Regions from separate parts of the Xanthomonas sp. NCPPB 3570 genome, predicted to be linked through region 1. Evidence: predicted binding sites of a transcription regulator. Region 1 holds the regulator's gene; the other holds the start of a gene.

The links. Region 1 encodes FliA, which starts transcription of late flagellar genes. Its sites were predicted from a motif close to TAAAGTTTNNCNNNCNNNGGCCGATAA; they were not measured.
Region 2: a site for FliA is predicted at 9,524-9,550, ahead of AC1PLR_RS03010 (GGDEF domain-containing protein). Genes of this name have one in related genera too.

Annotation. Positions count from the first base shown of each region.
Region 1 covers NZ_CM161513.1:2,227,138-2,241,666, forward strand. Annotated here, with positions in the region: gene AC1PLR_RS09765 (methyl-accepting chemotaxis protein) at 1-497, opposite strand, end outside; gene AC1PLR_RS09770 (chemotaxis protein CheA) at 1,215-3,218, opposite strand; gene AC1PLR_RS09775 (response regulator) at 3,250-3,615, opposite strand; gene AC1PLR_RS09780 (STAS domain-containing protein) at 3,612-3,920, opposite strand; gene AC1PLR_RS09785 (chemotaxis protein CheW) at 4,030-5,508, opposite strand; gene AC1PLR_RS09790 (ParA family protein) at 5,505-6,287, opposite strand; gene motD (flagellar motor protein MotD) at 6,287-7,234, opposite strand; gene AC1PLR_RS09800 (flagellar motor protein) at 7,242-7,982, opposite strand; gene AC1PLR_RS09805 (chemotaxis protein CheA) at 8,308-10,062, opposite strand; gene AC1PLR_RS09810 (protein phosphatase CheZ) at 10,327-10,938, opposite strand; gene cheY (chemotaxis response regulator CheY) at 10,939-11,331, opposite strand; gene AC1PLR_RS09820 (RNA polymerase sigma factor FliA) at 11,351-12,100, opposite strand; gene AC1PLR_RS09825 (MinD/ParA family ATP-binding protein) at 12,097-12,981, opposite strand; gene flhF (flagellar biosynthesis GTPase FlhF) at 12,968-14,529, opposite strand, start outside.
Region 2 covers NZ_CM161513.1:673,937-688,465, reverse strand. Annotated here, with positions in the region: gene AC1PLR_RS03055 (dihydrolipoamide acetyltransferase family protein) at 1-464, shown strand, start outside; gene AC1PLR_RS03050 (M4 family metallopeptidase) at 1,401-2,972, shown strand; gene AC1PLR_RS03045 (DEAD/DEAH box helicase) at 3,325-4,602, shown strand; gene AC1PLR_RS03040 (DUF6172 family protein) at 4,646-4,975, opposite strand; gene AC1PLR_RS03035 (SDR family NAD(P)-dependent oxidoreductase) at 5,194-5,955, shown strand; gene AC1PLR_RS03030 (Rossmann-fold NAD(P)-binding domain-containing protein) at 6,029-6,661, opposite strand; gene AC1PLR_RS03025 (carbohydrate kinase family protein) at 7,046-7,972, shown strand; gene AC1PLR_RS03020 (MgtC/SapB family protein) at 8,064-8,564, shown strand; gene AC1PLR_RS03015 (ParB-like protein) at 8,525-9,151, opposite strand; gene AC1PLR_RS03010 (GGDEF domain-containing protein) at 9,607-11,211, shown strand; gene AC1PLR_RS03005 (DUF808 domain-containing protein) at 11,318-12,214, opposite strand; gene AC1PLR_RS03000 (dihydroxyacetone kinase subunit DhaK) at 12,355-13,980, shown strand; gene AC1PLR_RS02995 (XAC2610-related protein) at 14,348-14,529, opposite strand, start outside.

The sequences.
Region 1 (14,529 bases):
CGAATCTTGCCCTGCCACGCCAGGGTCGCCGGCAGCGCCTCGCGATTCAGCATCTCCAAGGCCTGGGCGTTCTCGCCCTTTTGGCCCAGCGCGACGATGGCGTCGTTGATCTTCTTGGCGGCGGCACGCTTGGCGTCCATGTCGGCACGGATGGCACGGCCGGCCGGCGTGCTGGACAGCTTGTCCATCTTGGTGCGGGCCTCGGCGTAGCGCTCGCGCTGGCGGTTGAACGTGTCCAGCGCCTCTTGCCGCATCGTCGCGTTGGTGGAGGTGGTATAGGTGCTCAGCGCCACCAGCACGGAAGCATTGGCGTCGAGCATCTGGTTGCTGAATTCGATCTTCGCCATGCGGTCCAGCACGATCATGTCCAACTGCTTGCGCGCGTCGGCCATGCCGGACAGCCCGATGATCACCAGGATCACCGAAAGAACAATCAGCAGGCCGAAGGCCGCCGACAGGCGGACACCGACGTTGTAGCGTTGCAGAAAGCGGGTCATTTCACATCTCCAAGGGGCAAAAAGGCGGCTCGGCGCGCAGGGATGCGACGTCGGCGGTTGACGCGGGCAGAGAGACACGGCGTGCGTTGGAGACGTCGGCAGTCACATGGCGTGATGACCGGCGACGCCTCGGGCAGGGCGTGCGAAAGCGCCGCAATCGCGACGGTGACCATGGCGTTGGCATGCCCGATCCGCACCTGGAATCGCCTGTGGCGACGACCGGTCGTATCGGTGGATGCGTCCTGGTGTCGCAAGATCGCATGCATGCTGGGCCCCCGTGTACGAGTGAAGAAACGACGCGTGTTGCGGTGCGCCGGGGATCCGGGGTGTGGTGCGACCTGGACGAAGCGTGTGGCGAAAAACTGCAAGTCGAGCCTGCGCGCATGGCATGCATGCGCGAAAAGATCAGTCGTCAGGGCTTGCCACCTTCCCCCGTTTGGTATTCGACTTCAGCGACCGGCGTGTCTGCCGATCGTTCCCTCTGAAGCGCCGGTGGACCTCCCCAGGCCGTGCCGGCACGCACCGATGTAGACAAAAAGCGTGCGCTTGATGTTGTATCGACAGGCGCAGGGAATTCTTTAGCGCCGCATGCAGCGCACATCGCGCCTGTCCGCGGCGACCATGGGAACAGCTGGGGTTGCAGCGCGCACCGCAAACAAAAAGCCCCGGCATCGCTGCCGGGGCTCGTGTGGGACGTGACGCGGGAGGGCGGGGCGATCAGGCCGCCTGCTGCACCCGCAGCGAGCGCACCAGACCGCCGATGTCCACGATCAGGGCGACGCGGCCGTCGCCGAGGATGGTGGCACCGGAGATGCCGCTGATGCGCCGGTAGTTGTTCTCGATGTTCTTGACCACCACCTGCTGCTGGCCGATCAGCTCGTCCACTTCCAGCGCCAGCTTCTGCCCGTCGGCCTCGACCACCACCACCAGCGGTTCTTCGCTCTGCTCGATGCGGCCGAAGCCGTAGGAGTCGCTGAGCGAGAGGATCGGCAGGTACTCGCCACGGACCCGCAGCACGCGGCCTTCGCCGGCCATGGTGCGGATGTCGTCGGCCTTGGGCTGCAGCGCCTCGATGACGTAGGCCAGCGGCAGGATCAGGGTTTCGCCGGACACCGCCACGGTCATGCCGTCCAGGATCGCCAGGGTCAGCGGCAGGCGGATCAGCACGCGGGTGCCGCGGCCGGATTCGCTTTCCAACTGCACTTCGCCGCCCAGGCCCTGGATGTTGCGGCGGACCACGTCCATGCCGACGCCACGGCCGGACAGGTCGGTGACCGCGTCGGCGGTGGAGAAGCCCGGGGCGAAGATCAGGTCCCAGACCTGCGCATCGCTCGGGTTGTCCGGCACCGCGATGCCGCGTTCGGCGGCCTTGGCCAGGATGCGGTTGCGGTTGAGGCCGGCGCCGTCGTCGCTGACTTCGATGACGATGTGTCCGCCCTGGTGCGAGGCCGCCAGGGTGATGGTGCCGGTCTCGTCCTTGCCGGCGGCGCGGCGCGCCTCCGGCAGTTCCAGGCCGTGGTCGATGGAGTTGCGCACCAGGTGCACCAGCGGATCGGCGATCTTCTCGATCAGGCCCTTGTCCAGCTCGGTGCCCTCGCCGATCGTGCGCAGGCGCACCTGCTTGCCGAGGCGGGTGGAGAGGTCGCGGACCAGGCGCGGGAAGCGGCGGAACACCGCGTCCACCGGCAGCATGCGCACGCCGATCACCGCTTCCTGCAGGTCGCGGGTGTTGCGTTCGAGCAGGTCCAGGCCGGCGAACAAGCGCTCGGCCACGGCCTGGTCCAGACCGGTGGAGACCTGCTTGAGCATGGCCTGGGTGATGACCAGTTCGCCGACCAGGTTGATCAGCGCATCGACCTTGTCGACGCTGACGCGAATCGAGCTTTCCGCTTCGTGCGCGGCGGCGGCGTTGCCGGCCGGGGCGTTGGCGGCCACTGCGGCGGCCGGCGCGGCGGTGGCGGCGGTCGGCGGCGCGGTCAGCACCGGCGCCGGCGCGGTGGCCAGGCTCGGCGGCGGCACCGGACGGATCTCCAGTTCGCAATCGTCGATGACCCAGGCGAAGGTGTCTTCGATGGCGCTGCGCGGAATCTTGCCGACCAGGCCCAGGTCCCAGGCCAGGTAGGCCTCGAGCGGGTCGAGTTCGGCGAAGCCGGGCATGCGCGTGGTGCGGCAGGCGACCTGCAGCGGGCCGAGGTGTTCGAGTTCGCGGATGATGCGCAGCGGGTCGTTGCCGCTCATGAACAGCGACGGCGCCGGGGTGAAGCCGATCTGCCAGGCTTCCGGCTCGGCCGGCTGGTTCGCCGCCGGGGTGGCCGCGGCCGGTGCGGCCGGGCCGCCGTTCAGCGCGTGCTGCAAACGCTCGTGCACGGCCTTGACCGCGGCCGGGTCGGCCGGGACGCCGTGCTCGGCTTCGCGCAGCAGGGCGCGCAGCACGTCCACCGAGCCGAGGATGGCGTCGATCGCGTGCGCCTCGACCTCGCGCTTGCCGGCGCGCAGCTCGTCGAGCAGCGTCTCCAGCACGTGGGTGAGCCCGGCCATCGCCTCGAAGCCGAAGGTGGCGGCGCCGCCCTTGATCGAGTGCGCGGCGCGGAACACCGAGTTGATGGTCTCGGGGTCGCGATTGCCTTCTTCCAACGACAGCAATCCGGCTTCCATCGCATCCAGCCCTTCGCGGCTTTCCTCGAAGAAGGTGGCGTGGAAACGTTGCAGGTCCATGCTCATGGGGCGGGAATCCGGAAAAGGAGGGAAGGGATCAGCCCAGGACTTTCTGGACGGTGGCGATCAGCTGTTCGGGATTGAACGGCTTGACCAACCAGCCGGTGGCGCCGGCGGCCTTGCCCTCGGATTTCTTTTCCGCCGCCGACTCGGTGGTCAGCATCAGCATCGGGGTGAACTTGTAGTCCGGCAGCTGCCGCAGTTCGCGGATCAGGGTGATGCCGTCCATGTTCGGCATGTTGACGTCGGTGACCACCGCGTTGAAGCGCTGGCCCTTGGCACGGCCCAGTGCGACCGCGCCGTCTTCGGCTTCTTCGACGGCAAAGCCGGCCGAGGTGAGGGCGAAGGAGACCATCTGGCGCATCGACGCCGAATCGTCCACAACCAAGATACGTGCGCTCATGCCGCGTTCTCCACAGATTTCAGATTGTCAGGGGTTGCAGGAAGGCCCAGCGATTCGCTGACCCCTAGCAGGCGGGCCGCGTCGCGGAAGGTCGCGTTGCAGGCCTCGAATTCGGTGCGCTTGCCGTCCTTGCGGCGGGCATCGACGAATGCGCACAGCACCTGGACCGACGCGGTATGGACGCGGCGGACCTCGCCGGCATCCAGCCGCAGCACGTCGTCCGACGCAAGGAACGCGGTCAGGCGTTGTTTCAGGTCGGCGCTGGTCTCGATACCGAGATCCTCGCCAAGGGGGACTGTGCTCATCACTACTCCGCACCAATGGTTCTATGGCAGATAACGGCCGTGGCCTGAAAAGCTTTAGCGGCGGTTGGAAAGTGCGGCACCGTTCGCAGTTGCCGCCCGCCGGCCCGGGTCAGTGCAGCAGTTGCTCGGCGTCGAGCAGGATCATCGGCTGTTGCGCAAGCCGCGCCACGCCGCGGAACAGATGGTTGGAAATGCGGCAGATGCGGGCGTTGTCCGGCGGCTCGATCTGCTGGTCGCTGAGGCTGGCCACGTCTTCCACCGCCGACACGCGCAGGCCCAGGGTCTCGCCGTTCTCTTCCAGCACCACCACCCGGGTCTGCATGTCCATCTCGATCGGGGCCGCGCCCAGGTGCACGCCGAGGTCGAGCACCGGCACCACCTGGCCACGCAGGTTCATGATGCCGAGCATCGCCGGCGGGGTGCCGCGCAGGGCCAGCAGCGGCACCGGCAGCACCACTTCCTGCACCTTCAGCAGCTCCAGCGCGTAGGCTTGCTCGCCGCAGCGCAGGCGCAGCCAGCGGGTGCGGCGCTCGGACAGGCGGTCGGGGGCGATGGCCGAGCCGTGCGGCACGCTCGGGGCCATGAAGGACTGCAGGTTCGGCGGCAGCTTGGCGCCGGCGGCCTGGGCGCGGCTGGCCTCGGCGCGGCGTTCCGGCGGCACCGCCATCGGCGGGCGCTTGATTGCGCGCGCGGCGGCGGCGTCGTCTTCGGCGGCCAGGTCGCGCGGCACGGCGGCACGCTGCCGTTCCATCGCCGCGACCGCGTCCAGGTCGGCCTGGCGCTCGGCCTGCTGGGCCGGGGTCAACGCGACAGGCGCGGGCGCGTCCTGCGACATGATGCCGGCCAGGGCCGGATCGGAGTCGGCTTCGGCCAGGACGGCGGCGGCGATCTGTTCGGGCGTCGGGCCGGTCGGGGCGGGTGCGAGCGCTTGCTGCGACATGATGCCGGCCAGGGCGGGATCGGAATCGGCTTCGGCCAGGACCGCGGCCGCGATCTGTTCGGGCGTCGGACCAGTCGGCGCGGGTGCCAGCGCCTGCTGCGACATGATGCCGGCCAGGGCCGGGTCGGAGTCGGCTTCGGCCACGACGGCGGCAGCGATTTCTTCGGGCGTCGGACCAGCCGGCGCGGGTGCCAGCGCCTGCTGCGACATGATGCCGGCCAGGGCCGGATCGGAATCGGCTTCGGCCAGGACCGCGGCCGCGATTTCTTCGGGCGTCGGGCCGGCCGGCGGGGGCGCGAGCGCCTGCTGCGACATGATGCCGGCCAGGGCCGGGTCGGAGTCGGCTTCGGCCAGGACCGCGGCAGCGATCTGTTCGGGGGTCGGGCCGGCGGGGGCGGATGCCAGCGCTTGCTGCGACATGATGCCGGCCAGGGCCGGATCGGAATCGGCTTCGGCCAGGACCGCGGCCGCGATCTGCTCGGGCGTCGGACCGGCCGCGGCCGGGGCCGGCGCGGGCGTCTCGGTTTGCGCCTGCACGTCGGCGACCGCGACCGGCGCGGGGCTCGGCGGCACGGACTTCTGCTCCTCCGCGATCACGTCGTGGAGCAGGCCTTCCAGATAATCGTCGATGATGCCGGGAGTGCTCATGCGGCTTGCTCCATCGGCGTCGCATCGCTGGCCACCAGCCATTCCAGCGCGCGGCGGTAGGCGGCCAGGCCGCGGCCGGGGTAGTCGCCGGGCACGCCGGCCACCGTCAGCGCCTTGACGTTGCAGATCTTGGTGTCGACCGGGATGGCGTCTTCCCAGACCCGCTCGCCGTAGCTGTCCTGCATCTGCCGCAGGGTCTCGTTGCCGGCGCGGGTGCGCTTGTCGAACAGGGTCGGCAGGATCGAGGCGGGCAGGGGGCGGCGGCGCGAACGCTCGACCATGTCCACGGTACGGACCATGCTGGCCAGGCCGTGCAGGGCCAGCGGCTCGGCCTGGGTCGGGATGATCACGCGGTCGGCCGCGGCCAGCGCGTTGATCATCAGCAGGCCCAGGGTCGGCGGGCAGTCGAGCAGGATGTAGTCGTGCTGGCCGGCGTGGCGGGCCATGGCCTGCTGCAGCGCCAGGCCCAGGCCGGGCTGGTTGGCGCTGCGCCGTTCCAGGGTGGCCAGCGCGGTCTGCCCGCAGACGAAGCTCAGGCGCTCGACCGCGGTGTCGCGGGCCAGCGCGGCGAGTTCGCCCGGCGGCGTCCCGAACAGATCCAGCACGCCCGGCGGCTGCGGTTCCTGCGGCACGTCGAAGGCCCGGGTCAGCGAGGCGTGCGGATCGAGATCGAGCATCAGCACGCGGTGCCCGAGCATGGCCAGCCCACGGCCCAGGGCCAGCGTGGTGGTGGTCTTGCCCACGCCACCTTTCTGGTTGGCGATCGCCCAGATGCGCATCAGTTGACTCCTTCAATGGCAGGTACTGCGCGGGACCCAACGGCGCTGCCGGGGGCCGCCGCGGCGGGGGGTGTCGGGGTGGCCGGCGCGGCGCCGGCGCTGAGACGGTCGGGGGCCGACGGCGTCGTATCGCTGCTGTCGCCGGAATCGGCCAGGATCACCAGCACCACGCGGCGGTTGGCGTTGCGGCCGGCCGGGGTGTCGTTGCTGGCGCGCGGGCGGAACTGGCCGTAGCCGATCATCGACAGTCGCGAGGGTTGCAGGCCCTGGTCGGCGAACAGGTGGACCACGCTGGCCGCGCGCGCCGCCGACAGTTCCCAGTTCGACGGGAACTGCGCGGTGGCGATCGGGGTGTTGTCGGTATAGCCCTCCACACGCACCCCGTTGGGCACGCCGGACAGCACCTGCGCCAGTTCCGCCAGGGTGGCGCGTGCGCTCTGGTCGAGCGCGGCCGAGCCGGAGCCGAACAGGATGTCGCTGTTGATCTCCACTTCGATCCACAGCCCGGCGCGGCGCACGGTGATCAGCTTCTTCTGGATCAGCGGCGCCAGCGCGGCGCCGAGGCGGTCGGCGATGCTGTCGAGCTGGCGTTGCGCGCGGCGCAACTGCTGCGCGTCGCGCAGGTCGTCGCCGCGCTGCGCGGTGCCGGTAGGCAGGCGGTTGGGGTCGGGCAGGGTCAGCGCCGGGCTGGACTTGATCGGGGTCGGCCGCTCGCCGCCCTGGCCCTGCAGCGCGTGGTCGCCGACCTGCACCGGACGCAGGGTCGTCGGGGTACCGCCGAACGCCGCGCTCATCGCATCGGCCATGACCCGGTACTTGGCTTCGTTGATCGTGGACAGCGCGTACATCACCACGAAGAAGGCGAGCAGCAACGTCATCAGGTCGGCATAGGGGATGGCCCATGCCTCGTGGTTGGCGTGCTCGTCGTGGGAGTGCTTGCGGGCCATTGGCAACTCAATGCAAGAATCCGGCCAGTTTCGATTCGATGTTGCGCGGGTTCTCGCCCTGGGCGATGGCGATCAACCCTTCGATGATCATTTCGCGCTCGCCGCAGCTGTGCTTGATCACGCTCTTGAGCTTGGCGGCCATCGGCAGGAACAGCAGGTTGGCCGAGGCGATGCCGTAGATGGTGGCGGTGAACGCGGCGGCGATGCCGTGGCCGAGCTTGCTCGGGTCGGCCAGGTTCTTCATCACCGCGATCAGGCCAAGCACCGCGCCGATGATGCCCAGGGTCGGTGCGTAGATGCCCATGCCCTCGAACACCTTGGCCGCGGCCAGGTCGCAATGTTCCTGGCCTTCCAGGTCGATCTCCAGCATGTGCCGGATGGCTTCCGGCTCCACGCCGTCCACCAGCATCTGCAGGCCCTTGCGCACGAACGGATCCTGCTGCTGCGGCACCTGGTTCTCCAGCCCGAGCAGGCCCTGGCGGCGCGCGATGTTGCTCCATTCCACAATCTGCTTGAGCAGCGCCTGGCGATCGCTCGGCGGCGGCCACAGGATCCACTTGGCGATCTGGAACGCACGGCGGAACACGGACGGCGGGGTATGCACCAGGATCGCGGCGACGGTGCCGACGATCACGATCACGAACGCAGCCGGCGACCACAGCGCCGAAATGCCGGCGCCCTTGAGGATGCTGCCGCCGATGAGCGACAGAATCGCCAACAGCAGGCCGATGAGACTGAGCTTGTCCATGCAGGAGGTATCGGCCAGGGGCCAGGGGACTTGATGGGGGCGGGATTCGGGAGTCGGGATTTGGGATTGGCAAGAGCGCGAGGGCGCAGGGTTGGTCGGTGTGTCGTAGGAGCGGCTTCAGCCGCGACGCGCGGACCTTGGCGCGTTGCCTAAGCACAATCGTTCGGATCGTCTCGGCAATTGGCACTGCGCCGCGCGTGCTATCGCCAATCCCAGCCTCACCGCGTCGCGGCTGAAGCCGCTCCTACGGCGGAATCAGGGAAAACGAGGCCCCAGGGAAGCCGCCGTTGCGAATCCCCACTCCCGAATCCCCAATCCCGGCCCCTCAAGCCTTCAAGCCATCCACATCCAGGATCAGCGCCAGGCGGCCGTCGCCGATGAGGGTGGCGCCGGCGTAGCCGGGCAGGCCGCGCAGGGAGCGCGGCAGCGGCTTGATCACCACTTCCTCGCGGCCGCGGACCTGGTCCACGACCAGGCCCATGCGCGATTCGCCGGCCTGCAGCACCACCACGGTGAGCAGCGGCAGTTGCGGGGCGTCGATGTTGAGCCACTGGCGCAGGTCCACCAGCGGCAGGGTGTGCGATTGCCGGTCGAGCACGGCGCGGCCGTCGAACCAGCCCAGCGAGCGGCGCGGGGCGTGCAGCACTTCCACCACGCGCGCCAGCGGCAGCGCATAGACGGTGTCGCCGGCCTGCACCAGCAGGGTCGGCAGGATCGCCAGGGTGAGCGGCACGCGGATCAGGAAGCGGCTGCCGCGGCCCAGTTCCGACTGGATCTGGATCTGGCCGCTGAGTTCGCGGATGCGCGACTGCACCACGTCCATGCCGACGCCGCGGCCGGAGATGTCGGTGACCTCGGACTTGGTCGAGAAGCCGGGCAGGAACACCAGGTGCAGGCATTCCTCGGTGGTCAGGCGGGCCGCGGCCTCGGGGTCGATCAGGCCCTTCTCGCGGGCCTTGGCGCGCAGCCGTTCCGGGTCGATGCCGGCGCCGTCGTCCTGCACCTCGATGCTGACGTAGTCGCCTTCCTGCTGCGCCGACAGGCGCACGTGGCCGCCGCGCGGCTTGCCGGTGGCTTCGCGCAGCGCCGGGGCTTCGATGCCGTGGTCGATCGCGTTGCGCACCAGGTGCACCAGCGGATCGGCCAGCGCCTCGACCAGGTTGCGGTCCAGTTCGGTGTCGGCGCCGATCAGCTCCAGTTCCACTTCCTTGTTGAGCGAGCGGGCGACGTCGCGCGCCACCTTGGGGAAGCGCGAGAACACCTTGCCGACCGGCTGCATGCGCGTGCGCATCACCGCCGACTGCAGGCGCGCGGTGGCGATGTCCAGGCTGCTGACCGCGCGGTCCAGTTCCTCGTCGCGCAGGCGCACGCGCAGGGTCTTGAGGCGGTTGCGCGAGAGCACCAGTTCGCCGATCAGGTTGACGATCGCGTCCAGGCGCTTGGTGTCCACGCGCACGGTGTGCTCGGGCTCGGCGGCCTTGGCCGGGGCGGCCGCGGCCTTGGGCGCGGCGCTGGGCGCACGCGGCGCCGGCTGCAGCGCCTGCGGCGTGGCCGCCGGCGGCGCATCGCCGTGCAACTGGTCCAGCAGCGCCTCGAATTCGTCGTCGCTGATCAGGTCGGCATCGCCCGCGGCGGCCGCGGGCGCCTTGGCGGCGGGCGCCGGCGCGGCGCTCTTGGCCGGCGCCGGCGCCGGCGCGGCGTCGCCGTGCGCGTCGAACTGCGCGATCAGCTCCGCCGGCGCGCGCGGCGGCTCCTGGCCGCTGCCGAAGGCGTCCAGCATCGACTGCAGGTAGTCCAGCGACTGCTGCGCGGCGTCGAAGTGCCGCGCCTGCAGGGTGGCCTGGCCGGCGCGGGCCATGCCCAGGGTTTCCTCCGCGGCGTGGCACAGCTCGACCATGGCGTTGATCGCCAGGAAGCCGGCGCCGCCCTTGAGCGTGTGGAAACCGCGGAACACGGCGTTGAGCTGGCCGCTGTCCTCGGGCGCCTGCTCCAGCGACACCAGCTGCTCGCCGAGCCGGTCCAGGATTTCCTGGGCCTCGATGATGAAGTCGGCAGCGATGTCGTCGGGTACGGCGCTCATGGCTAGAGCCTGCCGACGCGATTGGAACAGGCCACGTTGCCGTGTCCGGTTCCCAGGTGGTTGCGCGCGGCGCCGCGACAGGCCGACCGCCTGTTCAAGCCGTGCGCGGCCGCCTGGGGGCCGGACACGGCAACCCGAAGGGCCGCGCTTGGGTGCGCGCGAACCTGCGTCATCATTTGGTCGTTTGTTGACATAAATTCCCTCATTCTTCTCGCCGCGCGCACCCAAGTGCGGCGTGGCCTATTCCAATGGCGTGGGCAGGCTCTAGAGTCCCAATCCGGACAGCAGGTCGTCGGCGTCGTGCTGCGACACGCCGTGGCGGTCCAGGCCGGGCAGGGCCGGACCGGCCAGGCTGCCGTCGGCCTTCTTGTTTTCTTCCTTCGGCGGCAGACCCAGCGCGCCGAAGCCTTCGTGCACGCGGCGCACGATGCCGGCGACGCGGCGGATGATCTGCCCGGTCAGGTCCTGGAAGCTCTGCGCCAGGGCCATTTCGGTGAGGTTGTGGCGGATCTTGTCGAGGATCTCGCTCTGGTCGCCGCTGAGGCCGCCGGCGGCGAGCTGGTCGGCCAGCGCACGGCATTCCTCGGCCAGGTCCAGGGTGCGGTGGCTGGCCTGTTCGGTCATCTCCACCACGTGGTCCAGGCGCGAGCAGGCGTCGTCCAGCTCGCCGGCCTCGCTGGGCACCACCGGCAGTTCGCCGAGCGCCTGCCCCAGATCGCGCGCGAGCCGGCTCAGGCCCTGCATCATCGGCCGCGTGCGCCAGGCGGCGAGGGTGTCGATCTCCCTGCGCCAGCCGGCCTCGTCGCCGTTTTCCAGCGCGTCCAGCGCGCCTTGCAGGCGTTCGATCAGGGCGGTACGTTCGGCGGTGGCTTCCATTTAGGCGGTCGCTCCCAGGCGTTCGAAGATCTTGCCCAGCTTCTCCTGCAGCGTCTGCGCGGTGAACGGCTTGATGATGTAGCCGTTCACGCCGCACTGTGCGGCCTCGATGATCTGCTCGCGCTTGGCCTCGGCGGTCACCATCAGCACCGGCAGGTGCTTGAGCTTGTCGTCGGCGCGGATGTTGCGCAGCAGATCGATGCCAGTCATGCCCGGCATGTTCCAGTCGGTGACCACGAACTCGAACGGCGCCGAGCGCAGCGCGGCCAGGGCGCTGTTGCCGTCTTCGGCCTCGGCGGTATTGGTGAAGCCCAGATCGCCGAGCAGATTCTTGACGATGCGTCGCATCGTCGAGAAATCGTCCACGATCAAAATCCGCATGTTCTTGTTCACCACTGACTCCTAAGGGTTCCTATTCTTCGTCTTCCAGACCGGCATCGGCGACCTCGAACGCCTTCAGGCGTCCGCGCAACCGTACCGTGGCCTGGCCATGGATCTGACACACGCGCGACTCGCTGACCCCGAGCACCGCGCCGATTTCCTTGAGGTTCAATTCCTGCTCGTAGTACAGCGACAGCACCAACTGCTCGCGTTCGGGCAACTGCGCGATCGCCTTGCCCAGCTCGCGGCCGAATTCGCTGCGCTCGAGCATCTGCTGCGGATTGGGTCCGCCCTTGGCGATGGTATCCAGTTCGCCATGGTCCTCGATGCGCGACTCCAGGCTCAGCACCTGGCCGCGGGCGGCATCTTCCATCAAACGCAGGTATTCGGGAAGCGGCATGTCCATCGCCGCGGCCACTTCGTTGGCGGCGGCGGCGCGGCCGGTGCTCTGTTCGATCTTGCGGATCGCCGAGGCGGCGTCGCGGGCGCGGCGGTGCACCGAGCGCGGCACCCAGTCGCCACGGCGGATCTCGTCGATCATCGCGCCGCGGATGCGGATCGAGGCATAGGTCTCGAACGAGGCGCCCTGTTCGGCGTCGTAGCTGCGCGAGGCCTCGATCAGGCCGATCATGCCGGCCTGGATCAGATCGTCGATCTCGACGCTGGCCGGCAGCCGCGCCGCCAGGTGGTGGGCGATGCGCCGGACCAGGTCCGAGTGCTGGGTGATGTAGTCGTTGGCGCTGTTGCGCTGGACGGCGCGGTAGTGGGCGGCGGCGTTCATGCGGCCACCCCACGCTGGATGATGCGTTCGACGAAGAACTCGACGTTGCCGCGCGGGGCGGTCGGCGCCTGCCAGCGCGCGGTGCGCCGGGCGATCTCGCTGATCGCCTGCGCCGACGGGCTGGACGGGTAGGCCTTGACCACCGGCTGCTGGCGCTGCACCGACAGGCGCAGCCAGTCGTCCTGCGGCACGCAGCCCAGGTAGTTCAGCGACACGTCGCCGAGGAACTTCTCGCAGACCCGGCTGAGCTTGTCGTACAGCAGGCGGCCTTCGTTGAGGTCGCGGACCATGTTGGCGACGATCTGCACCCGGTCCACGCCGCGCTCGCGCGAGAGAACCTTGATCAATGCGTAGGCGTCGGTGATCGAAGCCGGCTCGTCGCAGACCACCACCACCGCGTCCTGCGCGGCCTGGCAGAACGTCAGCACGCTGTCGGTGATGCCGGCGGCGGTGTCGACGATCATCACGTCCAGCTCGCGCTGCAACTCGGAGAACACGTTGACCAGGCCCACGTGCTGGGCCGGCGGCAACTCGGCCATGTAGCGGCGGCCGGAGGCGGCGGGCACCACCATCAGCCCGTTGGGCATGTCGATCAGCACCTCTTCCAGGGTGCAGCGCCCGGCGACCAGGTCGGCCACGGTGAACTTGGGGGTCAGCCCCAGCAGCACGTCGACGTTGGCCAGGCCCAGGTCGGCGTCCAGCAGCAGGGTGCGCTTGCCCATGTCGGCCAGCGCCATGGACAGGTTGACCGAGATGTTGGTCTTGCCCACGCCGCCCTTGCCGCCGGTCACGGCGATGGTGCGCACCGGACCCAGCGGTTCGCTGCGCGTCGCCGACAGGGGGAAGGCATTGGTCAGATTGACGTAGTCACGCGACGGCATGGGTCTGCTCCGGAGTACAGGGCTTATCGGCAGCGCGCCGCAAATCTTCAAGGCGCAATACCAGGCTGGCGGCGTTGGCGCGGTGCAGGTCGTCCGGCACACGCTGTCCATCGGTCACCCAGGTGATGGGGAGGCGGTGGTCCACGACCACCGACAAGGCACTGCCGAACCGCCCGGTCTCGTCCAACTTGGTCATGATGACCCCCTGTGGGTCGGCGCCGGCGAACCGGCGCACCACCTCGTCCAGGTCGGAGAAATGGGCGTTGGCGGGGAGTACCAGCAAGGATCGGACCACCCGCGAGGCGCGCAGCCAGTGCAGCTGGGCAGCCAGGGCGCGGTCGCGCTGGCCCATGCCGGCGGTGTCGATCAGCACCAGCTTGTAGTCGGCCAGGCGCTCCAGCAGCTGCTGCAGCGCGGCGTCGCTGTCGGCCTCGTGCACGGCGATGCCGAGCTGGCGGCCGTAGCTGTGCAGCTGTTCGCGGCCGCCGACGCGGATGGTGTCGGTGGTGACCAGGGCCACGTCGCGGGCGGCATGGCGCTCCAGGAAGCGCGAGGCCAGCTTGGCGATGGTGGTGGTCTTGCCGGCGCCGGTGGGGCCGATCAGGGCGATCACGCCGCCTTCCTCGAGCGGGTCCAGCGGGGCGATCGGCAGGCGCTTGGACAGCAGGCCCAGCATCAGCCCGCGGCCGCGGTGCAGCTCCAGGTCGGCGGGGATCTGCATGACCACGTCGCGGGTGATGCCGCTGTCGAAGCCGTAGTCGTCCATCAGCTCCAGCGCCTGGGCACGGACCGGCGAGCCACGCAGGCGCTCGTCGGTGAGGCGGTTCATCTCGCGCTCGATCATCTGCCGCATCAGCGCCAGTTCGTCGCGCAGCTGCGTCAATTGTTCGTCGTTCTGCGGGGCGGGGAAGGTCGGCACCGCCGCCAGCGTGGCGGCCGCCGGGATTCCGGCAGCGGCCGGCGCGTCGGCCTTTGCCACGCTCGGCGCGGCCGGGGCCGGAGCCGTGCTCGGGCTCGCCAGCGGGGTCAGCGCCACCGCGGCGACGTCGTCGCGCCAGGCCGGCATGGCCTCGGCGGCCGGCGCCGGGGTCGCGAACGGGCTGGGCATGGGCACGCTGATCGGGGCGTTGCGGAACACGTCCTCGGGGATGCTGAACTCGGCGCGGCCGGTGACCGGTGCCGCGGCCTTGGCCGGGGCGGCCTGGCGTGCGGCGGCAGCCGGGGCGGCCGCGGCGGGCATCGCCGAGGCGGCCAGCGCCGCCGGCTGGGTCAGCGGCCGTGTGGCGGAAGCGGCCGGCGCGGCACTGCCGCGGCGCTCGCTGATCGCGGCCATCATCGCCATCGCCGGGCTGGCGGCGGCGCTGTCGTTACGCGCAGCGCGCGGGGCGGGAGCGGCCGGTGCCTGCGCGGCCGCGGCGCGCGGCGCCTCGTCCGGGCGCACCGCATCCAGCGCCCGCTGCACCAGTGCCTCGTCGTAGTTGCTGGCGGCGACGATCTCGATGCCCTCGTCGGTACGCCGATTGGACAGGATCACCGCATCCGGCCCGT
Region 2 (14,529 bases), 1.6 Mb from region 1:
CGGTGCCGGCGCTCAACGCCTGGTTCGACGGCGAGGCGCTGACCCGCACCCTGCACGCGCACGTGGACATCGGCATCGCCGTGGACACCGACGACGGCCTGTTCGTGCCGGCCCTGCGCAATGCCGACATGCTCGATGCGCGCGGCGTGCGCGAAGGCATCAACCGCCTGCGCCAGCAGGTGGAGGCGCGCAGCATCCCGGCCTCGGAGCTGAGCGGCTACACCATCTCGCTGTCCAACTTCGGCATGTTCGCCGGCCGCTACGCCACCCCGATCGTGGTACCGCCGTGCGTGGCCATCGTCGCCGCCGGCCGTGCCCGTCACCAACTGGTGCCGGTGATGGGCGGCGTGGAGACGCATAAGATCCTGCCGCTGTCGCTGAGCTTCGACCACCGCGCCTGCACCGGCGGGGAGGCTGCGCGCTTCCTGCGCGCGATGATCGACGATCTGGCGCTGCCGGCCTGAGCGCCGGCCGTCTTGCAGATCAGCCAACCTGCCTGACACCAGACGGCGCATCTGCTGCGCCTGACGCAGCAGATGCGCCGCCATGGCGGCATGCATCCCCATTGTGGGAGGGACTTCAGTCCCGACGCGACGAACGAAAGGCATCGCGATTGAAGCCGTTCTGCATTGGATGCCTCGGAGGCCACGCAGAGGCGCGCGTGGTCTCTGCGGTCTTCTACACACCGCGGGATGCTCTCCCGAGCAATTCCAGCACAGCGCGTCGGGGCTGAAGCCCCTCCCACAGTGCAGTGACCAAGCGCTACCGGCGGTTCGGGATTGGTGCTGCCGATCGCTTCGCATGCATTCGGTACACATCAGCCGATCTGCATGAAACCAAACGGTGCATCTGCGCGCCAGGCAGTAGATGCCTCCCATTGTGGGAGGGACTTCAGTCCCGACGCGACGAACTAAAGGCATCGGGATTGAGGCCGTTCTGCATTGGATGCCTCGGAGGCCAAGCAGAGGCGCGCGTGGTCTCTGCAGTCTTCTACACACTACGGGATGCTCTCCCGAGCAATTCCTGCACAGCGCGTCGGGGCTGAAGCCCCTCCCACAGTGCAGGGATCAAGTGCTACCGGCGGTCCGGCATTGGTGCTGCGATCGCTTCGCATGCATTCGGTGCACATCCGCCGACCTGCAGGCACGTGATGGCCAACCGCCTTGGCTCGATTGCGCATCACACGTCGCAGCTACGGCGATACCGCATCTGCTCGATGCAAAAACCCTGAACGCAACCTGTCTACCACGCGACGCAGCGACGCCGTTATGGTCGTTGCACAGGGGAGGCACTGCGCCGATCGGCCGCACTGCCAAGAAACGTCATGCCACGCACCGCGCCACGGCCGCCTCGCTGCCGCGTCGGCGCGTCCTTCCTTCTTGCGCTCGAGGATTCCGCACATGACCCAGTCGCTTCGTCATCGCCCGTTGGCACTGCTGCCGTCCCTGCTGCTTGCGCTCGCCGCCACGTCCGCCCAGGCGGCGCAACGCGTCGACCTGCACGCCAAGAACCCGAATACGCTCGGTACCCAGTACCGCAGCGCCGCCGCCCGCGTCGGCGGCATCCCGGCCGCACCCGCGGTCCGCCATGCCGAACTGATCGGGCTGGACGCCGAGTCCGCGCTCACCCTGCTCGGCAGCAGCGAAGATGCCGACGGCACCGTGCACCGCCGCTACCAGCAGACCTTCCGCGGCATTCCGGTGTGGGGCGAGCAGGTGATCGTCAGCGAACGTGCCGACGGCAGCGTGCGCAGTCTGTTCGGCCGTTCGGTCGCCGGGCTGGCCAGCGAACTGCCGGCCACCGCCGCCAACGCCGCCAGCACCTCGCTGAGCGCCGATGCCGCGCTACGTGTGGCCCAACGCGTCGCGCTGGGCGCCGCCCAGGCCGAGCGCCGCATCGAACGCGCGCAGGCGCCGCAGATGATCTATCTCGACGACAGCGACCGCGCGCACCTGGTCTACGTGGTGTCGTTCTTCGCCGATGCGCCGAACGGCGGCGCGCCGAGCCGGCCGTTCGTGATCGTGGACGCGCGCAGCGGCGCCATCCTCAAGCAGTGGGACGCGCTGACCACGCGCGACGCCACCGGCCCCGGCGGCAACGCCAAGACCGGCCAGTACGAGTACGGCAGCGACAGCATCCACGGCTTCCTGGAGGTGGACGACAACTGCCGCATGCAGAACACCAACGTCAAGTCGGTGAACCTCAACGGCGGCAGCTCCGGCACCACCGCGTACCAGTTCACCTGCCCGCGCAATACCTACAAGACCATCAACGGCGCCTACTCGCCGATCAACGACGCGCACTACTTCGGCGGCGTGATCGAGAAGATGTACCGCAGCTACGTCGGCGTGGCGCCGCTGACCTTCCAGCTGGTGATGCGCGTGCATTACGGCACGCGCTACGAGAACGCCTTCTGGAACGGCTCGACGATGAACTTCGGCGACGGCAACACGCGCTTCTATCCGCTGGTCAGCGCCGACGTCGCCGGCCACGAGGTCTCGCACGGCTTCACCGAGCAGCATTCCAACCTCACCTATTCCGGCCAGTCCGGCGGCATCAACGAGGCGTTCTCGGACATGGCCGGCGAGGCCACCGAGTACTACCTCAAGGGCACGAACGACTTCAAGGTCGGCACCGAGATCTTCAAGGCCAACGGTGCCCTGCGCTACATGGCCACCCCGACCCAGGACGGCAGCTCGATCGACAACGCCGCCAACTACCGCAGCGGCCTGGACGTGCATTACTCCTCGGGCGTCTACAACAAGGCGTTCTACACCCTTGCCACCACCTCCGGCTGGAACACGCGCAGCGCGTTCGAAGTGTTCGCCCGCGCCAACCAGCTGTACTGGACGCCCAGCACCACCTTCAACAGCGGCGCCTGCGGCGTGCAGACCGCGGCCAGCGACCTGAGCCGTTCGGTGACCGCGGTGCGCAATGCCTTCGCCGCCGTCGGCGTGAGCTGCCCGCAGTAACGTCCGCAAGGACGCGCACGGCCATCCGCGTGGATGGCCGTGCGTTGCGGTTTGGGATTGGGGATTGGGGATTGGCAACACCTGATATCGCCTCGTAGGAGCGGCTCTTGTCCCCTTTTCGGGATCAGCCGCGACGGGCGAAGTGGCGTGCGTTCCGATGGCGCAATGCGTCGGGACTGAAGTCCCTCCCACAACGCACTCGGCGAGCTGGCCGCACGCCCTTGTGGGAGCGGCTCTTGTCCCCTTTTCGGGATCAGCCGCGACGCGCGATCGCCAAAACGTCACGACGGAAGCCGCTCCTGCGCCGGGTCGGCGATACTGTGCGGTCTCTCCCGCGCCCTGCCCGCCCCCGATGTCGTTCGCTTCCCTCGGTCTGTCGTCCGCGCTGTATCCCGCCTTCGCCGCCGCGCTCGCGCGTGCCGGCTGGCAGACGCCCACGCCGATCCAGCAGCAGGCGGTGCCGCTGATCGTCGCCGGCCACGACTTGCTGGCCATGGCCCAGACCGGTTCCGGCAAGACCGCGGCGTTTGCCTTGCCGTTGCTGCAGGCCTGCGCACAGGCGGACAGGCCGGCGCGCTCCACCCGCGTGCTGGTGCTGGTGCCGACCCGCGAACTGGCGGTGCAGGTCGCCGACAGCTTCGTCGCGCTGGGCCTGGAACTGCCGCGGCGGCCGCGGGTGGTGGTGGCGGTCGGCGGGGTCTCGATCAATCCGCAGATGCTGGCGCTGCGCGGCGGTGCGGACGTGGTGGTGGCCACGCCCGGACGCCTGCTGGATCTGCTGGAGCAGCGCGCGCTGCAGTTGGACGCGGTGGCGCACCTGGTGCTGGACGAGGCCGACCGTCTGCTCGACCTGGGCTTCGGCGCCGAACTGGAGCGGCTGCTGCACCTGCTGCCGCCGACGCGGCAGACCCTGCTGTTCTCGGCCACCATGCCGGCGCCGATCGCGGCGCTGGCCACGCGCCTGCTGCGCGCGCCGCGGCGGATCGGCGTTGCCGCCGACGCCGCGCCGATTCCCGCAACCTTGCGCCAGCGCGCGATCGAGGTCGACGAAGGCCGTCGCGTGGCCCTGCTGCTGCATCTGCTGGAACACGAAGCCTGGCCGCGCGCGCTGGTGTTCGTGGCAAGCCGGCGCAGCGCCGAGCAGGTCGCCACGGCGCTGAGCAAGGCCGGCATCGCCGCGCAACCGCTGCACGGCGACCTCGCCCAGGGCCGGCGTCAGCGCACTCTGGAGGCGTTCCGTCAGCAACAACTGCGGGTGCTGGTGACCACCGACCTGGCCGCGCGCGGCATCGACATCGCCGCGCTGCCGGTGGTGGTGAACTACGACCTGCCGCGCTCCACCGCGGACTACACCCATCGCATCGGCCGCAGCGCCCGCGCCGGCGCCGAGGGTCAGGCGCTGAGCTTCGTCGATGCCGCCAGCGCGGCGCATCTGCGCCTGATCGAGAAACGCCAGGGCGTGCGCGTGCTGCGCGAACGCATTCCCGGTTTCGAGCCGACGCCTGCGCCGGCCGCGGCGGCCACGGAAGCCGCCGCCTCCACCGGTGGCGTCAAGGGCAAGCGGCCGAGCAAGAAGGACAGGCTGCGCGCGGCGCGTGCGCAGGGCGGCGAACCACCCGCGAGCGGCTGAGCCGCCCGGCACGGCCCCGACGCGCGGGTGCGCCGGATCGCGCTCAGTCCTCGAAGAAATCGTGCTCGCTTTCGCCCTGTCCGCCTTTGGCCCGCGGCGGCCGCGTGCACGCCCGGCTGCGGATCTCCACGTAGAACTGCTCACCGCCGGCGGCGACCAACGCGTCGACCGCACGCAGCAGCTCGGCCGGCGGCAGCACGGCGGCGGTGGCTTCCTCGGTGCCGAACAGGGTGTCGAAATCCCAATAGTCGGCGCCGGCCGGCAGGGTCTTGCGGCGCTCGCGGCGGATGTACTTGCGGATGTCGTGCTTGGCGGCATCGAGCAGGCGATCGGGATGCTTGCCTTCGATGCGGAGCCGGTAGGTCTTCTTCATTGCGGGAAATCCTGGAAAGGGAACAAGCGCAGCCAACAAAACGACTGCGCAGCCGCCAAGCGGGTGCGGAACTACGCGCGACGTGTTGTGAGCCACGCTCAGGCGGCCGTCGCGGGACGGCGCTGCGTGGGATGGGCTGCCATGGTGCCAGAAGCGGCCGCGCGCTGCGGATTGCGCGGATAATCGACGCACGCCCCACCGCCACGCAGGAGCCACCGATGAACGATCCGTCCGCCTTCGCGGGATACCGCGTGCTCGTCGCCGGCGCCAGCCGCGGCATCGGCCTGGCCATCGCCGACGCCTTCGCCGGCCACGGCGCGGCGGTGGCGATCTGCGCGCGCAGTCCCGCGCCGCTGGCCGAGGCCGCCGCGCAGTTGCAGCGCCATGGCCATCCGGTGGCGCAGCAGTGCTGCGACCTGGCCGACGCCGCGCAGATCGAGGCCTGGGTGACGCAGGCCGCCGACGCGCTGGGCGGCGTCGACGTGATGGTCAACAACGCCTCCGGCTACGGCCATGGCGACGACGATGCGAGCTGGCAGGCCGGCTTCGACATCGACCTGATGGCCGCGGTGCGCTGCAACCGCGCCGCGTTGCCGCACCTGCGCGGCAGTGGTCGCGGCTGCATCCTCAACATCAGCTCGATCAACGGCCTGCGGCCGACGCCGCGGGTGCCGGCGTACTCAGCGGCGAAGGCGGCACTGAACTACTACACGACCACCCTGGCGACGCAGCTGGCGCGCGAGCGGATCCGGGTCAATGCGATCGCGCCCGGGTCCATCGAATTCCCCGGCGGCCTGTGGGAGCAGCGCCGCCAGCAGCAGCCCGAGCTCTACCGGCAGATCCGCGCCAGCATTCCGTTCGGCGCCTTCGGCGCACTCGACGACGTCGCCAACGCGGCGCTGTTCCTGGCCTCGCCGCAGGCGCGCTGGATCACCGGCCAGGTGCTGGCGGTGGACGGCGGACAGTCGCTGGGCGCCTGAGGCGACGCGCGCGCACTGCTGCGCGCCTGAGCTTCATTGCCCATCCCGAATCCCCACTCCCCAATCCCCGCTCCTAAGCCAACTGCGCCGCCTCGATCACCTGCACGCCCGGTCGCGGCCGCAGCGCGGCATCGACCAGCGCCGCGGCGATATGTTCGGCCGGATTGATCCGGTAGCGTCGCGGCAACAGCGGTCCGAGCGCGCGCAGCACCACGCTGGCGACATGCTCGCTGCGGCGGCGTTGCGCACGCTCGCCGCCGATCAGGCCGGGCCGCACCAGGGTCAGCGAGGGAAAGCCGAGCGCGCGCAGGTCGTGTTCCAGGTCGCCCTTGACCCGGTTGTAGAACGCCCAGGACCGCGGATTCGCGCCCAGCGCGGAGTTCAGCGCGAAGGCCTCGGTGCCGTGCTGGCGCAGCAGGCGCGCGATCGCCAGCGGATAGTCGTGATCGACTAGGCGGAACGCCGCGCGCGAGCCGGCCTGGCGCATCGTGGTGCCGAGCGCGCAGATCGCCGCCTCCACCTGCCACCAGGGCGCCTGTGCCGGCAGCGCGTCGAAGTCGAACACCGGGTTGTGCAGCTTGGGATGGGTCATGGCCAGCGCGCGCCGGGTCGGCGCGATCACCGCGCTGCAGGCCGGCTCGGCCAGCAACTGGGTCAGCGCGTGGCCGCCGACCAGGCCAGTGGCGCCGGCGAGCAGGATTTTCATGGGAACGGCCTTGGGGTTGGCTGGGATGGGGCGACTATCGCAGGGGTGGTGGCAAGGTGCTGTCGGGGATGTTTGCGGCCGGCGTGGGCCATGAGGCGCTGCGCGCTCGTACCCTCACCCCAACCCCTCTCCCAGGGGGAGAGGGGCTTTGGCCGCGCGGCTTCTCCCTTCTCCCACCGGGAGAAGGTGCCCCGCAGGGGCGGATGAGGGTACGGGCGCCAGCCAGGCATCTCCCTACAGAAGGAACGGCAGCCCAGCCAGGCGTCCATCCCACAAGGCAGCCCAGCAACCCACCCCCCACGGTCGCCGCGCCGCAGCAGGTACGCCACAATAGCCGCCCCATCGCGCCGGCCGGCGCGCTGCAACCTGACGAGGAGCGGTTCGATGTTCGTGGTGTGCGGAGAGGCCTTGTACGACATCTTCATCGACGGCTATGCCGGCACCTCGGTCGCGATGACCGCGCGCCAGGGCGGTTCGCCGTTCAACGTGGCGATCGGCCTGGCCCGCCTGGGCGCGCCGTCGGCGCTGTTCACCGGCCTGTCCACCGATCCGCTCGGCCGCCAGCTGCGCGCCACCCTCGAAGGCGAAGGCGTGGCCCTGGACTACTGCATCGACAAGCGCGAGGCGACCACCCTGGTGATGGTCGCGCTGGACGCGAGCGGCGTGCCCAACTACGCCTTCTACGGCACCGGCTGCGCCGACCGCGCGCTGACCGAGGCTGACCTGCCGGCGCTGGACGCGCGCGTCGGCGGCCTGCATTTCGGCTCCTACACCCTGGTCGCCGAGACCACCGCCAGCACCTTCCAGGCGCTGGCCGAACGCGAGCGCGGACAGCGGCTGATCTCGCTGGATCCGAACGTGCGGCCGACGGTGGAGCCGGACATGGCGGTGTGGCGCGCGCGGCTGGCGCGCTGGATCGCGCTGGCGCACGTGGTCAAGGTCAGCCAGGAGGACATCGAGCTGCTGTATCCGCAGCAGGATCCGTTCGCCGTCGCCCGCAGTTGGCTGCAGCAGGGCCCGTCGCTGGTGGTGATGACCCTGGGCGGCGACGGCGCGGTGGCCTGGCGCGGCGACAGCGAAGCGCGCGTGCCCGGCCGCGTGGTGCAGGTGGCCGACACCGTCGGCGCCGGCGACAGCTTCCAGGCGGCGCTGCTGCAGCAGTTGCCCGATCCGGCCGCGCTGGCGGCGCTGGACAGCGAACCGGCCGCGCTGGAGCGCCTGCTGCAGTTCTGCGTGGCCGCCGCGGCGATCAACTGCACCCGCGCCGGCGCCAACCCGCCCCGTCTGGACGAGGTCCGCGCCGCGCTCTGACCTCGGCCGACAGTGTGCACGCAGCGCGCGCGGCCGAGTTGCCTAAGATGAGCCGGCCGTCCACCCCGCCGTATCCACCAGGAGACCTGCCTTGATCGAGCTGTCCGACATCGCCGTGCGCCTGGGCATCGCTGCGCTTGCCGGCGCGGCGATCGGGTTGAACCGCGACCTGCACGGCAAGCCGATCGGCATCCGCACGCTGGGCCTGGTCGGCCTGGCCACCGCGATGGTGGTGCTGTTGGCCGACCCGCTCGGCAAGGGCGGCTTCACCGATGCCGGCAGCCGCGTCATCCAGGGCATCCTGACCGGCATCGGCTTCCTCGGTGCCGGCGTCATCTATCACGTCGAGAAGCACGTGCGGGTCCACGGCCTGACCAGCGCCGCCTGCGTCTGGCTCACCGCCTGCGTCGGCATCATGTGCGGCGCCGGCCAGTGGCAGATCGTGGCGGTGTCTCTGGTCATCGCCTTCCTCATCCTGCTGTTCGGCGGGCGCGTCGAACGCGCGTTGCACACGGTCCTGGGCGGCAAGCCGCACGGTGCCGCGGCGACCGATCAGTCGTCGGACGACGGCCCGCACCAGCCGGGCAAGTAGCTCGCGTCCCGGCTCTTGGCGAGCGCGAGTGCGGTCTCGACGGCGCGTGCGAAATCCTCCTTGATGTCGCGGCGCCGCAGCCGGCGGCGGAACAGGTCGGCCCACAGGAATTCGCTGAAGGGCGTGGTGTCCTTGGCGTAGCCGCCGGCGCGCCGGACCTCCCCGGCGAGGCTGCGGTAGGGGTCGTCCTTCAGGTCGGCGATCGACGCCGGCATGTCCTTGAACGGGCGGCGCTCGCCCTTGGCGTCGTAGGGATAGGCCCAGCGGCGATGATCCAGCACGCTCCACAGCGCGCCCTTGTCGACCACGCTGAGGTCGGCGATCACCGTGACCAGGATGTCCTCCACCCCTTCGTCGTGCAGCGCCCGCGCCAGGTGGTGGTGATCAACCACGTAGTACTTGCCGTCCGGCCCCAGCACCACCGGGATCATGTGCGTGCCGAGCAACTCGGCCTGCTTGTGCTTGGACGCATGCGCACGCCAGCGCCTGCGCTTCTCCTTGACCTCGCGCATGCCCACGGTCATCTGCGTGGGCCGCAAGGACAGGATCGGGACCGGGTGCAGCAGGGGTTCGCGGGAATCGGCCATGCGCAGTCTCCGTGGTGGTGGGCGCGCCGCGGCAGGCGCGGCCGCCAGAGTGCCAGCGTCGTGCGCGTTCTGCACAGCGCCGTGGCACGCGCGATCTTTCGGAAGCCAGGTGTTGCTCCCCTCTCCCTCCGGGAGAGGGGTTGGGGGTGAGGGTGCGACGGCTAGGGAGCATTTCCCCCAGACACTTCCCTAGCGAACCGTACCCTCATCCGCCCCTTCGGGGCACCTTCTCCCGGTGGGAGAAGGGAGGGGTCTGTCACGCCGATGGACTCCGCCGCCGGCCACGCCACTCCCCTCTCCCTCCGGGAGAGGGGCCGGGGGTGAGGGTACGACCGCCATGGAGTCCTCTTCACAGACCCGCCATCCGCCCGCTCAAGCGCGCGCCGCCGGCGCCGATATCCAGATCCTGAGCGCCACCATGGGCGGCGCATTGACCTGGGGAGGAGCCGGCTGGCATGTCGGACCAACGCGACGAGCCGCCGATCAGCGGATTGCGCAAGCTGCTGTCGCCGCGTCGGCGCGATCCGGCGGCGACCGCGACGCTGCCGGCGCGCGCGCAGGCGCACGGCCACGGCCACAAGCACGGCCACGCGGCGCCGCCTGCAGAGGCGGCGACCGACCCGGCTGCCGCCACGGCCGCGCTGATCCGCCTGTTCCAGCAGGCGCACGAGCCGCTGGGCCTGCTCGGTGCCTTCGCCGACGGCATGGCGGCGCTGCACGGCGAACTGGGCGACATGGGCCGGCGCCTGCAATCGGCGGCGAGCAGCGGCGACTGGCCCAGCTACGGCCGCGCACTGCGCCAGCTGATCGACAAGTACATCCGCACCATCGACGTCGACGACCCGCTGGCCGGGCCCAGCGACAGCGAGCGCCTGCGCGACCTGCTGCGACAGACCGTGGCCGGCGCACTGGCGGCGCTGCTGCACACCCTGCCCGAACTGGCCGGCGAGGCCGAGGCCAGCGGCGAGGCGCTGCGCCAGTGGCGCCCCGGGCAACCGCTGGAACCGGTGGCGCAGCAGGTGCGCGAGCTGTGCCACCAGATCGCGTTGCGCGCCAACGACGGCCAGGAGCAGCAGGCGCTGTTGCTGAGCCTGTTCGACCTGCTGCTGGAGAACGTGGGCGAACTGCTCGACGACACCAGCTGGCTGCAGGGCCAGATCGCAGTGGTGCGCGACCTGATCGCCGGACCGCTGGACCGCTACTCGATCGAGGAGGCGCGCGGCAGCCTGCGCGAGGTGATCTACAAGCAGGGCTTGCTCAAGCAGGGCATCGCCGAATCCAAGGAGGCGATGAAGGATCTGATGCTGACCTTCGTCGCGGACCTGGACGGCATGGCCGCCAGCACCGGCGAATTCCACGACCGCATCGCCGACTACTCGCAGACCATCCGCGATGCGCGCAGCATCGCCGACCTCAATCGCCTGCTGCAGGAAGTGCTGCAGGACACCAGCCACGTGCAGGAGCAGGCGCTGCGCGCGCGCGATCATCTGATCGCCGCACGCCAGGAGGTGGAGGCGGCGGAGCAGCGCATCCTGCGCCTGGAGCAGGAACTGCAGGACGTCAGCGGCCTGGTGCGGGTCGACCAGCTCACCGGCGCACTCAACCGCCGCGGCTTGGAGGACCTGTTCGCGCGCGAACTGGTGCGCACCGAACGCAGCGCGCAGCCGCTGTGCGTGGCGATGCTGGACCTGGACGATTTCCGCAAGCTCAACGAGACCTACGGTCACCCCGGCGGCGACAGCGCGCTGCGCCACGTGGTGGAAGTGGCGCGCACCACCTTGCGCGCCAGCGACGCCGTCGCCCGCTTCGGCGGCGAGGAATTCGTGCTGCTGATGCCGGACTGCACGATCTTCGAGGCCAGTGCGGCGGTGACCCGCGTGCAGCGCGCGCTGGCCCAGCGCGCGGTGGTGCACGAAGACCAGCGCGTGTTCGTCAGCTTCAGCGCCGGCGTGGCGCTGCGCCAGCCCGGCGAAGCGCAGGACGCGCTGATCCGCCGCGCCGACCGTGCGCTGTACGAGGCCAAGAAGGCCGGCAAGAATCGGGTGGTGTCGGCCGATTAGCTGGCGCCGGCGTGGCCGGCGCGGGATTGGGGAGTCGGGATTGGGGATTCGCAAAAGCGGGCCTGTGCGGCGCTGTTGCGAATCCCGAATCTCCAATCCCGGATCCCTACTCCCGCACCTTCTTGATGCCCAGCACCACCGCCAGCACCACTGCGCCGGCGATCACGCCCACCACCGCATTGCCCACCGCAAGCACCAGGCTGCCCAGCCCGCCGCTCGGGGCGATGCCCTGCAAGGCGTGATGCAGCGGGCCGATGCTGTGCACCAGGATGCCGCCGCCGACCAGGAACATCGCCGCGGTGCCGGCCACCGACAGCGTACGCATCAGCCACGGCGCCAGCCACAGGATGCCGCGGCCGATCGCCGCGGCGGCGGCGCCCTTGCGGCTCAGGTACAGGCCCAGGTCGTCGAGCTTGACGATGCCGGCGACCAGCCCATAGACGCCAGCGGTCATCGCCAGCGCGATCGCCACCAGCACCGTGAGCTGCTGCAGGAGCGGCACGCCGGCGACCACGCCCAGCGACAGCACGATGATCTCCGCCGAGAGGATGAAGTCGGTGCGGATCGCGCCCTTGACCTTGTCCTTCTCCAGCGCCACCACGTCCACCTGCTGGTCGGCCAGCGCCTGCACCTGCTGCGCGTGACGTGCCGCATCCTCTTCCTTCGAATGCAGGAAACGGTGCGCCAGCTTCTCCACGCCCTCGAAGCACAGGAAGGCACCGCCGATCATCATCAGCGGGGTGATCGCCCACGGCAGCCAGGCGCTGATCGCCAGCGCCGCCGGCACCAGGATCGCCTTGTTCAGCAGCGAGCCCTTGGCCACCGCCCACACCACCGGCAGTTCGCGGTCGGCGTTCACCCCGGTCACCTGCTGCGCGTTCAGCGCCAGGTCGTCGCCGAGCACGCCGGCGGTCTTCTTGGCCGCGACCTTGGTCAGGATCGACACGTCGTCGAGCAGGGTGGCGATGTCGTCGAGCAGGGTGAACAGGCTGGCGCCGGCCATGCGGGGATTCCATTCGGGATGAGCGGCGATTCTCGCCGATTCCGCCGGCCACGTGCGTGAGCGGTGCCGCCTCAGCCGCGCATAACGCCGGCTCGGCTACCGTGCGCGGCAGGCCCGCATTGCCCGCGAAGGAGACCCGAATGGACCAGTTCCTCACCGCCCCCCGCGCCATCGTCGACGACGTGCTCGCGTCCGCGGCCATGCTGCAACCGCTGCGGCTGTCCGAGACCGACAGCGGCACCCGCATCGTGCTGCAGGCCGCACGCGATCCGCGCCAGGTCGCGGTGCTGTCCGGCGGCGGCGCCGGGCACGAGCCGGCGCATGCCGGCTTCGTCGGCCCGGGCATGCTCAGCGGCGCCATCGCCGGCGACCTGTTCGCCTCGCCCGGGGTGGAGGCGGTGCTGGCGGCGATCCGCGCCTGCGCCGACGCGCCCGGCGTGCTGATGGTGATCAAGAACTACACCGGCGACCGGCTCAATTTCGGCCTGGCCGCCGAGCGCGCCCGCGCCGAGGGCATCGACGTGGCCAGCGTGCTGGTCGCCGACGACATCGCCCTGCCCGACGTCGCGCAGCCGCGCGGCATCGCCGGCACGGTGCTGGTGCACAAGTACGTGGGCCACCTGGCGCGCGAGGGCGTGCCGCTGGCCGAACTGGCGCAGCGCGGCCAGGCCTTCGCCGACCGCCTGCTGTCGCTGGGCATGGCCTTGTCCAGTTGCAGCGTGCCAGGCCAGCAGGCCGGCCGCCGCGCGCCGGAACTGGGCCTGGGCATCCACAACGAGCCGGGCGCGCGGCCGGTGCAGCCCGGCACCGTGGAGGAGGCGTTGGCGCTGGTGCTGGACCCGCTGCTGGCGCAGGCCGATGCGCGCCTGGGCGCCGACGCGCCGCTGGTGCTGATGCTCAACGACCTCGGTGGCTGCTCGACGCAGGAATTGGGCGTGCTGACGCGGCTGACGTTGCAGCGCATCGGCGTCGAGCGGGTCGCGCTGATGCCGGTGCCGGCAGCGCTGATGACTTCGATGGACATGCACGGCTTCTCGATCACCCTCGCCCCGGCCGACGCCGACGTGCTCGCCGCGCTGCAGGCGCCGGTGCAGACCCTGGGCTGGCCCGGCGTGCGCGTACCGCATGCGGTGCAGACCTTCGCCCCGGCACTGAAGCGCGACGACGACCATCGCCAGGGCCCACGCGATGCGCAATGCGCGGCCGCACTGGCGCGGGTGGCGCAGGCGCTGATCGCCGCGCAGGCGGAACTGGACGCCCTGGACGCGCGCAGCGGCGATGGCGATGCCGGCAGCACCTTCGCCGCCGGCGCGCGCGCCCTGCAGCAGGCCCTGGACACCGATGCGCTGGCCACCGGCGATGCCACCGCACTGGCGCGCGGCCTGGCGGCGACGATCGAACACAGCATGGGCGGCTCCAGCGGCGTGCTGCTGTCGATCCTGTTCACCACCGCCGCCGGTGCTCTGGCGGAGGGACGCGACTGGGTGCAGGCGCTGCAGGCCGGCGTGGCGCGGATGCAGCACTACGGCGGCGCGCAACGCGGCGACCGCACCCTGCTCGATGCGCTGCTGCCGGCGCTGGACGCCCTGGCGCAGGGCACAGGCGTGGACGCCGCCGCGCACGCCGCGCGCGCGGGTGCCGATGCCACCGCACAGCTCATCCGCGCCGGCGCCGGCCGCGCCGCCGCGGTGCCGGCGGATGCCTTGCGTGGCGTGATCGACCCGGGCGCCGAAGCGGTGGCGCGGGCATTCGCGGCGTGGCGGTGAAGCAGCCGGTCGGGTCGGCCGATGCGGTGCGAGGCAGGTATGGGTCAATCGGGACGGCAGGCGTGTTCTGGAACGCCTGTCGCGGCTGAAGCCGCTCCTACGACGCGCCCCACGCCTCATGCATGGCGTCGTCGCTGCACACGTAGACAACTCCGCATGCAATGCCACCAGGAATCGGCGGCCGTGCCCTCCCTCGTTGTAGGAGCGGCTTCAGCCGCGACAGGATTCACCGATAACGCCCATCGCGGCTGAAGCCGCTCCTACAAGGCTTGCAGCGCGCTGTCCGAGCGCACTGTGGGAGGGACTTCAGTCCCAACGCGCGCAAGTCGGAATCGCCAGCCCCTTTGAAGCAGCGTCCGGTCGCCCGCTACTCTGCCGACGCCGCCTCCAGCACCTGCGCCACCGCCTGCAGCGAGCCATGCACCGAGCCGGACTGCAGCGTCAGCGGCTGGGTCTTGCCACGCGCCACCACCTCCATGCGCTGCGGCACGCCCTGCGCATTGCCGACGATGCGGTAGGTGGTGTCGCCACGCGCGAAGCTGAGCAGAT